2 regions of the Saccharibacillus sp. WB 17 genome follow, and region 1 is predicted to be linked to the other one. Evidence: predicted binding sites of a transcription regulator. Region 1 holds the regulator's gene; the other holds the start of a gene.
What was found. The regulator Rex, encoded in region 1, represses fermentation and respiration genes when NADH is low (regulators of the CRP and FNR family bind a similar motif). The targets are predictions, from matches to a motif close to TTGTGAAATATTTCACAA.
Positions count from the first base shown of each region.

Region 1 (5,781 bases):
CCCAGACCCATTTGTCGGCCCGTTCGATTTCCGTCAGCTGTCCCTGCGTACGCGCCGAAGCGATCGCCGCGTTGCGTTCGTCCGTTCTGCCCTGCATCGAGAGCATATAGTACAAATACGCTCCCGCCAGCAAAATCAGCACGACGAGCAGGGTCAGCAAAATGACTTTCGTGCGCTTGCTCACGTTGTGTATCCTCCCGGTGTCCGGCTTAGCGGGCCAACAGCCCTTCGAAAGCCGACTGGGCCTCGAACCGGATTTTCTCTTCGTCCAGCGTCAGGCACTCGCGGTTCTTGACGATCTGGATGCCGTCTACCCATACATGCCGCACGTCCTGACCGGCCGCCGAATACACGGCATGCGACACGTAATCGGTGCGCGGCAGGAAATGGGCCTGCTCGATATCGAGCGCGACGAAGTCCGCTTTCATGCCGGCTTCGAGCGTGCCCAGATTGTCGAGGTACAGCGACTGCGCGCCATGCAGCGTCGCCATGCGCAGCGCTTCGGCTGCCGGCACGGCGGTCGGATCGCCCGACACGCCTTTGTGGATCAGCGCGGCCAGACGCATCTCTTCGAACATGTCGAGATTGTTGTTGCTGGCTGCGCCGTCTGTGCCGAGCGACACGACGACGCCCGCTTTGAGCAGCTGCGGCACTTTCGCCACGCCGCTCGCAAGCTTCAGGTTGCTGCCCGGATTGTGCGAGACGGCTATCCGGTTGGCCGCAAGCATCGCGATCTCTTCGTCCGTCAAATGGACGGCATGCGCCACCATCGACGGGCGGGAGAAGAAGCCGAGCTTCTCCAGATGCGCGACCGGACGCAGCCCGTATTCGCGTACGTTCTGCTCCACTTCCGCCGCCGTTTCCGACATATGCGTATGCAGCGGCAGATCCAGATCGTGCGCCGCCTGTACGAAACGCTCGATAAAAGCGGGCGGGCACGTATAAGGCGCGTGCGGCGACATCATGACCGTGATGCGTCCATCCGCCTGGCCATGCCAGTTTTTGGCGAACGAGATCGCGTCATTCAGCTTGTCGTCTTGTTCCTGCTGCGAGCACAGCCCGATCACGCCGCGCGTCAGCGACGCCCGCATGCCGGATTGGACGACCGCTTCGGCCACGCGGTCCATATGGTCGTACATGTCGAGGAACGTCGTCGTGCCGCTTTTGAGCATCTCGACGATCGACAGCGAACTGCCCCAGTACACGTCGTCCGACGTGAACTTGGCTTCCATCGGCCACATTTTGGTCTGCAGCCATTCCTGCAGCACCATATCGTCGCCGTATCCGCGCAGCAGCGACATGGCCGTATGGCCGTGGCTGTTGACGAGACCCGGCATAAACAGCAGTCCTTTGCCGTCGATCGACGGCAGATCGCGCGCGTCTTCCGGTTCTTCGGTTCCGATATAGGCGATGGTGTCTCCGTCGACGATCATGCAGCCGCGGACGACCCCTTCCCGTTCGCCGGTGGCGAATACGCCGTTTCTAACGATCCACTTGTTCGGATGGTTTGTCGTTGTCATGGGTTTCGGTTTCCTTTCCGTTATCGAGGTAGTAAGCCAGGCTGAGCAGGTCGGTCGTAAAATCGGCCGCATGGATCCGCACATCGGCCGGCACTTTGAGCACGGTCGGCGCAAAATTCAAAATCGCTTCGACGCCGGCTTCGACCAGCTGGTCGGCGACGCGCTGCGCTTCGGAATCGGGCACGGTGATGATGCCGACGCGAATGTTTTTCTCCTGCACGGTCGGCTTCAGTTGTTCGATCGGCTGAACGGTCAGCTTGTTGATCTGCGTGCCGACCTTCGGCGCGTACGAGTCGAACACGGCGACGATCTTCATGCTTTCCTTGAGGTACATATTATAGTTGGACAGCGCATGTCCCAGATTGCCGGCGCCGATCAGGGCCACGTTGATCGGACGGTCCAGCTTGAGGATATGGCGAATTTTCTCGATCAGGTACGAGACGTCGTAGCCGATGCCTTTTCGGCCGAAATCGCCGAAATACGCAAGGTCTTTCCGGATTTGGGCCGGATTGAGATCCAGTTTCTGCCCGAGTTCCTGCGACGACACCGTCATCACTTCGCGTTTGTGCAGTTCGGTCAGGTGACGCAGGTAAACGGGAAGTCTACGAACGACGGCTTCCGAAATTTTTTCCGCTTTCATTCCATGTCCCTCCCAGGGGAAAAGTTAATCCGACTTCTCTTCCGGTTCCAGCCATTCGGCGACTCTCGGCACGATTTGGTCGAGCGCCATATGCTCCATTTTGGGACCCGGAAGCGAGTATAAAAAGTATTTGCCGTAATACGATTCGATCACGCGCGTATCGTAGACGATCACGATGCCGCGGTCGCGGCGCGTACGCACCAGGCGGCCGAACCCCTGCTTGAAGCGGATAACGGCCTGCGGCACGGACAGCTTCATGAACGGGTTGAGGTTCTGGCGCTTGAGCAGTTCGCTTTTGGCTTCCAGCAGCGGATGGCTCGGAGGCTGGAACGGCAGCCGCACGATAGCGAGGCACGTCAGCGCGTCGCCGGGAATATCGACCCCTTCCCAGAAACTGCTCGTGCCGAGCAGCACCGTTTTCGCGTTCTCCTGAAACCGCCGGGTGAGGCGGCTTCGGCTTCCGCTGTCGACGCCCTGCCCAATCAGCGAAATGCCGGAAGCGCCGAGCAGTTCCTTGAGCGGATCGTACACCTGGCGCAGCATCCGGTACGACGTGAACAGCACGAGCATGCGTCCCTGCGTCGCTTCCGCCGTGCGCGCCAGCGAATCGGTCAGCGCGGCGAGGAACGAAGCGTCGGCCATCTGCCCTTTGACGCTCGGGAAATCGCGCGGGACGATCAGCAGCGCCTGCTCCCGGTAATTGAACGGCGACGGCAGCACTTCCGTCAACAGCCTTTTTTGCACAGCCGCTTCCCGCAGACCCAGCTGATCGATCATGTAGTCGAACTTTTTGTCCACGGCGAGCGTGGCCGAAGTGAGAACGACGCTTTTCTTTTTATCAAAAAAGTGCTGCTGCAGCTGGGCGCTGACGTCGATCGGCACCGCGTACATTTGCAGCGACTTGCTTTTGAACTGCGAGCTGCCTTCGAGCCAGTAGACCGTGCTTCCGTCGTCGAGCCGCATGAAGAACCGCAGCGATTCGCGCGCTTCGGACAGGTCTTTGAACAGACCCGAAATATCGGTCGCCAGACCTTCGGCCGTGTAGTCGCCGCTGTCTTCCTTGACGGAAGCCGCCATGCGTTCCCCGCGGCGGATCGCTTCGCCGAGCCCGACGTAGATCTGGTCTTCCAGCGTCGAGAGCGTATCCCAGCCTTTCGGATATTCGCCCGCCGTCAGGCGCAGCGTATGCTGGCCGGCTTCCGGCGCCGACACGTCCACCCGGTCGGGCAGCAGCGTGTACAGCAGCTCCGTCAGTTTGTCCCAGCTTTCTTTGGCGTCGATCAACTCGGGAATGACTTCGTCGATCGCGCGGTTCCATTCATTCTTCTTCTCGTGCCCGATCTTGCCAAGCAGTTGGCGCAGGGCGGGCAGCTGCCCGTTCTTGCCGTCCTTGTACAAGCGGGTCATCGCATGCACGAACGAGAAATATTTCAGGTGCAGCCCGAGATGCTTGCCGGCCACGTCTTCGAGGTGATGCGCTTCGTCGATAACGAGACGCTCGTAGGCAGGCAGCAGCTGGTCGTCCGCCTTGACGTCGGAGAACAGCTTGGAATGATTCGTCACGACGACGTCGGCCATGGACGCTTCATGCTTGGCCCGGTAATAATAACAGCTGCGGAACCAGGGACAGGCGCGGCCCAGACAGGAATCCGTCTCGCTCGCGATCGTGTCCCAAAAATCCTGGCCGCGGCCGATACCGAGATTCAGTTCTTCGTCGTCCCCGCTCTGCGTGCGGGTCAGCCAGACGAGCAGCTGCGCCGCCGTCAGGACGTCGTCCGCGGGATGCGTGAATTCGCGCCGGTCGATCTTCTGTTCAAGCTTGCGCATGCACAGATAATGCTGGCGTCCCTTGAACACCGAAGCGCGGAATTCGAACGGCACGACGCGGTTCAGCAGCGGAACGTCGCGTTCGCGCAGCTGTTCCTGCAAGTTGATCGTATGCGTGCTGATCATCACTTTGCGGTCTTTTTTTACGCTCTCGTAAATGGCCGGAATGAGGTAGCCGAGCGATTTGCCCGTCCCCGTTCCCGCCTCGATCAGCAGATGCTTGTCGCTTCCGAACGCTTCCTGCACTTTTTCGAACATGATGTTCTGCGATTCGCGTTCTTCGTAACCCGGCAGCTCGGCGCGCAGATTGTTTTGCACCTGTTCCAGAAAATCGCCGAACGGCACATCTTCGAGCGGATTGCCGTCGCGGATCTCGCGGGCGGGCGGCACTTCGGCCCACTCCCCCGTTTTGAGCGCGAACTGGCGGTAGAATTTGAATTCGCCGCTTTCCTGAAGAGGTTCCATCTCTTTCTCCTCGACCAGCGTTTGGAAAAACCAGCCCAAATCGCTATCGCCTGCCAGCAGTTCGGCGATCCGCTGCAGCGTAACCAAAGGCAGCGAACGGGCCTCTTCCAGACATTGCAAAAAAACGTGCGCCGTTGCCAACGCATCGCTATCCGCCTGATGCGGCCGTTCGTGGGGCACGCCGAACTGCGAAGACACCGCGCCGAGCTGGTAGCTCGTAATCGAAGGGTACAAAATGCGCAGCAGGTCGATCGTGTCCAGAATCCGGCCGGTAAACGGCAGATATCCGGTCTGGTCGAGCGCACGCTGCAAAAAGCCGAAGTCGAACGCCACGTTATGTCCGACGAGGACGGCGTCGCCGAGCAGCGGAATCATCCCGATGATCGCTTCGTCCAGCACCGGCGCTTCGCCGAGCTGTTCTTCGCGGATTCCCGTCAGTTCGGACACGAACGACGGAAGCGGGACGCCGGGGTTAACCAGCGATTGGTACGTATCCACGATCCGCAGATCGTGGTCGATGACGCTCAGCCCGATCTGGATGATGGCATCCGATGCCTGAGTGCCCGTCGTTTCAAAGTCCAGCACGGCAAATTTCATGGAGTCGATAAATCCTTTCCGTCGTATTTCTCTATCAGCATAACAGACAAACTGCAGTTTGGGAAACTCTTCACCACCGATCCGGGCCCAAAAAAAGCGAGGCTTCCGCGCCGCGTCCCGCGGCGGAAAGCATCTCGCTGCTCGTTCGAATAGGGTCTGTTCCCCGCTTGTAAAAAACGGGAAAACGGTTGGGCGCGGCATCCCCGGCAGGCCGGGATTCGCCGTTTAGCGAATCGTCGCGTGAATTTCCTTCACGGCCGTCTCGACAGCGCGGTTGTCCGCATCCACGAACACGACCGTCGGCTTGTGCAGATGCGCTTCTTCGTTCGACATCGAAGCGTACGAGATAATGATGACCGTATCGCCCGGCTGCACGCGGCGGGCGGCCGCGCCGTTCAGGCAGATCACGCCGCTTCCGCGCCGTCCGGGAATGACGTACGTCTCCAGACGTTCGCCGTTGTTGTTGTCGACGATCTGGACTTTTTCATTTTCCAGCAGATCGGCCGCTTCCATCAAATCTTCGTCGATCGTAATGCTGCCGACGTAATTGAGATTCGCTTCCGTGACGGTTGCGCGGTGGATTTTGGATTTCATCATCGTTCTATGCATGCAGGTCAGCCTCCTTGAGCTTCATAATGACATTGTCGATCAGGCGGGTCGAACCGAACTTGACGGCAAGCGCGAGGATGACCGAACCGCCGGAAAGCCGAAGGTCGGCCATTTCGCGGTCTG
Region 1 is NZ_VPFK02000044.1:34,116-39,896, forward strand. Features, by position in the region: gene FTE24_RS19835 (DUF5590 domain-containing protein) at 1-184, opposite strand, end outside; gene FTE24_RS19840 (amidohydrolase) at 210-1,520, opposite strand; gene FTE24_RS19845 (redox-sensing transcriptional repressor Rex) at 1,483-2,160, opposite strand; gene dinG (ATP-dependent DNA helicase DinG) at 2,185-5,049, opposite strand; gene panD (aspartate 1-decarboxylase) at 5,275-5,658, opposite strand; gene panC (pantoate--beta-alanine ligase) at 5,651-5,781, opposite strand, start outside.

Region 2 (5,781 bases), on a different contig from region 1:
CGGGCGATCACGGCAAGGGCTTCGCGGTCGTGGCGGGCGAAGTGGGCGCGCTTGCCGGCCACTCCAGCGAATCGGCCGGACAGATCGGCGAGATCCTGAACGGACTCCAACAGCAGATCGAAGCGCTGGACCGCCGGCTCGAAGAAGGATTGCAGACGCTTGAGCAGAGCAAATCGTCCACGCGAAAAACGGGCGAAGTGTTCGCGGCCGTACGCCGCAGCGCGCACAGCGTGCTGGAACAGGCGCAGCGCGTGCAGCAGACGTCGTCCGGCCTGCGCGATTTCTCCGGCCGGATGGTCGGGGAGATGTCGGAAGTGGCCGGCATTACCGAACAGTCCAGCGCCGCTTCCGAGCAGATTCTGGCCAGCATGGAAGAGCAGCGCAGTATGACCGGGCGGATGACCGACAGCTTCGGCGAACTTGAAGCGCTGATCGTCAGCCTGAACCGGCTCGTGATCCAGGAGCCGGCCAAAGGGTAATCGCCTTTTGGCCCAAAGATCCGAACGCTGCCCGTCGATCATGCAAAAAACCTCGAACCTTTCGCTCCGCGGCGAAAAGTTCGAGGTTTTTTGGTTTTTTTAAAAGAGAAGAAAACGTTGGACAATCAGCAAAGCGGTTAATCGCCCGCCATCCGGTAGAGCGCCGAACTGAGCATGATCCGGTCTCGGAGCCCCTGCGTCGCATGGATGGCATTGTCGTCCGTGACGAAAAACGCTTCGACGCCGGGCTGCCGCTCGATATACGCCATGCCGTCTTCAAGTCCCATAACGAAAGCGGCGGTGGAGAGGGCATCGGCGTCCGTCGCGTTTTCGCTGACGATCGTGATGCTTTTCAAGCCGTTCTGCGTCGGGTAACCGGTCCGCGGATCGAGGATATGGTGGTAGCGGACGCCGCCCTGGATAAAGAAGCGTTCGTACACGCCGGAAGAGTCGATCGTCTCGTCGTTGATCCGGATCGTGCCCAGCTGGCTGCCGCGGCTCTGATCGGGGTCCTGCAGACCGACGTTCCAATTCGCTCCGCCCGGCTTGGCGCCGACGGCCACGATGCTGCTTCCGCCGAGGTTGATCAGCGCGCTGTCCAATCCGTGCTCGCGCAGATAGAGCGACACCTGGTCCGCCGCATAGCCTTTGCCGATCGAACCGAGGTCGAGCACCATGCCGGGCCGCTCCAGCTTGATCGTCCGTTTGGCTTCATCGAACGTGATCCGGCGGTAATCGGTCAGCCGGCGCGCCGCTTCAAGCTGCGCCTTATCCGGCACTTTGGCGTTCTCGTGTCCGATATTCCACAGATTGATCAGCGGACCGATCGACGGATCGAGCAGGCCGCCGGTCTCTTTCGCGTAGCGAACCGCCATTTTGACGACGTCGAACGTTCCCTGCGACACGGGGACCGCCGCCCGGCCGGCCTCGGCATTGACTTGGTACAGGTCGCTGTCTTCGTTGGTGCGGCTCAGTTCCAGATCGATTTTGCCGAGCAGGTCGCGAATATCGTCCAGATGGCGTTCGGTCGCTTTCGGATCGTAAATTTTGATCGTGGCCACCGTGTCATACACGTAGAACGTGGCCGACACCGGCTCGACCGCTGCTGCCTGCGCCGTACCGGTACGTTCGTCCGCTTCCGAACCGCAGCCGCCGAGCATCGACGCAAGGACCAGCAGAGCCCCTGTCATTCTTATCGTTTTTCCCGCATGCTTCCACATCGTTGAAGTCACCGTCCTGTCAGAATCGGTCTTCCCCGGACTGCCGAAGCAGTCGAACTTTGTGAAAGACCTCACATTCATCATACTCCAGGCAAGGACAGATGCGGCAGCGAAAATTAGTCCAATTTTTGATTATTTTTTGGCCGACAGTTCTTTGTCTCTCAGCGCGGCGGCGTCCAGCATCGCTTTGTATTCCGCCAAGACGCGTTTCTCGCGCTTGCGGTTCTCCCGGTCTTCTTCCGACAGCGCTTTGTACAGCGAGAAGCACATGCCGATGATGATAACCGCAAAAGGCAGCGCGACGACGATCGAAGCGGTCTGCAGCGCGGTCAGCCCGCCGCTGATCAGCAGTACGACCGCGATCGACGACTGTACCAATCCCCACGTAATCTTGATTTTGGCGGAAGGGTCCAGCGTGCCGTTCGACGACAGCATGCCGAGCACGAACGTGGCGGAGTCGGCGGACGTGATGAAGAACATCGCGATCAGCAGCAGCGCGACGAAGGAGACGATCATGCCGAGCGGCAGGTTTTGCAGCATGAGGAACAGCGCAGAAGTCACGTCTTCTTCGACGGCTGCCGCAAGGCCGCTGCCTTCAAAGCGCGCGGAGTAGATGCCCGAACCGCCGAACACGGCGAACCAGAAGCAGCCGAACAGGCTGGGCACGAGCATGACGCCGAGTATAAATTCGCGAATGGTGCGTCCGCGCGATACCCGGGCGATAAAGGTGCCGACGAACGGCGCCCAGGAGATCCACCACGCCCAGTAGAAGAGCGTCCAGGCCGATACCCATGTGCTGTCGGAGAACGGGGTCATGCGCAGGCTCATCTGGACGATGTTCTGCACGTAGCCGCCGAGCGTCACGGTGAACGTATCGAAGATGAACGCCGTAGGGCCGACGAACAGAACGAACAGCAGCAGCGCGGCGGCCGCGACCATGTTCACGTTGCTCAGGATGCGGATACCTTTGTCGAGTCCGGTCGTGGACGAGATCAGGTAGATGACGGTCACGACCGCGATGATCAGCACCTGCACCAGAATGGTACTGGAATAGCCAAAGATCTGCTGGATGCCGCCCGCGATTTGCAGCGTGCCGAGTCCGAGCGAGGTGGCGACGCCGAACGCGGTAGCGATGACGGCCAGAATGTCGATCGCTTTGCCGATCGGGCCGTTGACCCGGTCGCCGAGCAGCGGCACGAACGTCGAGCTGATCAGCCCTTTATACCCTTTGCGGAACTGGAAGTAGGCGAGAGCCAGCGAGATGACCGAGTAGATCGCCCAAGGATGCAGTCCCCAGTGGAAAAAAGAATAACGCATCGCGACCTGGGCCGCCTGCGCCGTGCCGGGTTCCGTGCCTTCCGGCGGATCGATATAATGCGAGACCGGTTCCGCTACGCCCCAGAAAACGAGCCCGATGCCCATGCCGGCGCTGAACAGCATCGCGAACCAGGTCGGCGTGGAGTATTCGGGTTCGTCGTCGTCCTGTCCCAGCTTGATCTTGCCGAAGCGGCTGAACGCGAGATAGACGGCGAAGATGAGAAACCCGAACGCGGCGATCAGGTAGAACCAGCCGAACTTTTCTGTGGAAAAGTCCAAAGCCGCCTGCGCGGAAGTGCCCAGTTGGTCGGGAAACAGAGCCCCCCATAAAACAAAAGCGAGTATGATCGCCAGAGCGACGGCGAAAACCATAAATTTAACCCCTTCCCAAGTATACATATTCATTGTTGAGCATCGGCCGAACGGCCTCACTGAACATGAATTACCCAGTAAGGGACCAAACGAAAAAAAAGCCGATCAGAGATCGGCGGGGTAGAGTAGTCCGAACTGCTTGCGCGCTTCTTCCATCACTTCAGCGGCGGCCAGCGAACAGTCCCGGGAATTGACGGAAGACTCGGAGTCGCCGGAGCGGACGACGTCGACGAATTCCTGGATTTCGTAGCTCATGACCGGCTTGCCGGCCGGCTCGCTGATATCCTCGATGCTGCCGTCGCGGTAGCGGATCTGTACGCTGCCCGGTTCGCTGATCTTGTCGATCAGGATGCTGCCGAGTTCGCCCTGGATTTCCGAAGGCACGAGCGAATCGGTAATTTTGGAAAACATCACGACCGCGTCCATGTCCGCGTAGCGGGCGAGCAGGCTGCCTTCGCCGTCGACGCCCGACTCCAGCATGTACGCCGTCGCTTTGACTTCTTCCGGCCTGCCGAACAGCAGCACCATCGGATAGATGCAGTACAGCCCGAGGTCCATCAGCGCCCCGTTTGAGAACTCCGGCCGGAACGCGTTGAGCACCATGCCTTCCTTATACGCATCGTAGCGTGAAGAATACTGGCCGTAATTTGCGAAGTAACGGCGGATCGGCCCGATTTTGTGCAGATTTTGCCGCAGCAGCGCGAACGAGGGAAGCAGCGTCGTCTTCACCGCTTCCATAAGCACGGCGCCGCCTTCTTCCGCGGCCGCGAACATGTCGCGCACCTCGCGGGCGTTGGAAGCCATGGGCTTTTCGCAGAGCACGTGCTTGCCGCTCTTGAGCAGCAGGATCGATTGCTCCGCATGCAGGGAGTTGGGACTTGCGATATACACGGCGTCGATCCGGTCGGAAGCGGCCATCTCATCCAGGTCCGTAAACGTAAGTTCGATCCCGTAACGGTCCGCGAATTCGCGCGCGCGTCCTTCCGTGCGCGAGTAGACCGCGGCGAGTTCCAGCCCTTCGGCCTGCCGCGCCGCGTCGATAAAACGTTCCGTAATAAAATTCGTGCCGATCATCCCGAATCGAATCATGAATAAATCCACTCCCAGTCCACGTATTGAAGATACCGATAACATTCTCGTTCATCATAACATGAATCGTCAAGTTAGCATTCGATGTTTTTGACGCTGGGCAGGCCACTCTCTCCGATTGGGGTAATAGAAAACAGGCATCAGGCAGGACCCCTGTACAGGAAAAAGAAAACGGAAGGTGTGACGATGTATGAACGAGAATACGCCCTGGGATTATACGATTCGCGAATTCGTGGAGCGCGCCGGCAGTGCCAAAGCGACGCCGGGCGGAGGCAGCACGTCGGCGCTGGCCGCGGCGCTCGGCTCGGCCATGACGTCGATGGCGGCCCATCTGTCGCATCGGGAACGCACGCCGGAGCAGCGGGCCCGTATCGACGAAGCGGAACGGGAGATGCAGGAAGTCGCTTCGGCCTGCGAGCGTCTGATGAGCGAAGACATACGCGGCTTCGCCGCGTATCTGGAAGCGAGCGAAGCGGCCGAGAGCGAAGACGACGAAGCGGTGGTCGCCGCGACGCTGCGCACGATCGAAGTGCCGCTGGACCTGATGAAAGTCTGTATCCGCGGTCTGCGCGGCGCGCGTGGCATCGCCGAAGCGACGAGGTCGCATGTGCTGTCGGATCTTGGGATCGGGATCGTTATGTTCGAAGCGGCCGCGCGTTCCGCCCATCTGACCGTGCGGATCAATCTGCCGGCGTGCCGCGACGCTATCAAGCGCGAAGCGTACGGCGACGAAGCCGACGTGCTGCTGCTCGAAGCGCAGCGGCTCAAGGAGCTGGCGCTGAACGAAGTGACACGCGCGATCGAAAGCGGCGCGAGCGGCGCGGAGCCGGGCGGGCCGGACGGGCGATAAGCTCCTGCGGAGCGCAAGGCAGCGAACGGCAGCGGACGATGGCGGATGGCGCGCATGGCGCAGGAATGGCATAATGAAGACACGGGACCGGAACGATCGCGGCTGCGCGGCGTCCGGTCTTTGGTATGCGGGCGGGCGCTTTCACGGCGGCCGCCCGTAATACGGACAATGCGCGGGGGAGATGACAGGATGGAAGGCGGACAGCCGGATGAAATCATAAGCGAGAGCCAGACTCCCGCACATTGGAGACGGCGCCGGGCCGAGCTGGAACGCTGGGCGGATCGGGACAAAATAAGCAGGGGCGCCAAACGCGTCGCGCTGCTGCAAGGCGTCGAAGTGGATGCCGAGCTGCTGGAAGCGCTGCGTCTGCTGAACGAAGCCGGCGTGGGCACGGAATTTTCGTGCGCCGGCGTCAGTCCGCTGGACGAACCGGAAGATCATTCGCTGTATGCGT
Region 2 is NZ_VPFK02000015.1:147,685-153,465, reverse strand. Features, by position in the region: gene FTE24_RS07950 (methyl-accepting chemotaxis protein) at 1-479, shown strand, start outside; gene FTE24_RS07945 (FAD:protein FMN transferase) at 617-1,669, opposite strand; gene FTE24_RS07940 (glycine betaine uptake BCCT transporter) at 1,832-3,388, opposite strand; gene FTE24_RS07935 (Gfo/Idh/MocA family protein) at 3,494-4,477, opposite strand; gene FTE24_RS07930 (cyclodeaminase/cyclohydrolase family protein) at 4,668-5,327, shown strand; gene FTE24_RS07925 (hypothetical protein) at 5,517-5,781, shown strand, end outside.
Region 2: the regulator Rex is predicted to act here: its motif matches at 1,759-1,776, upstream of FTE24_RS07945 (FAD:protein FMN transferase).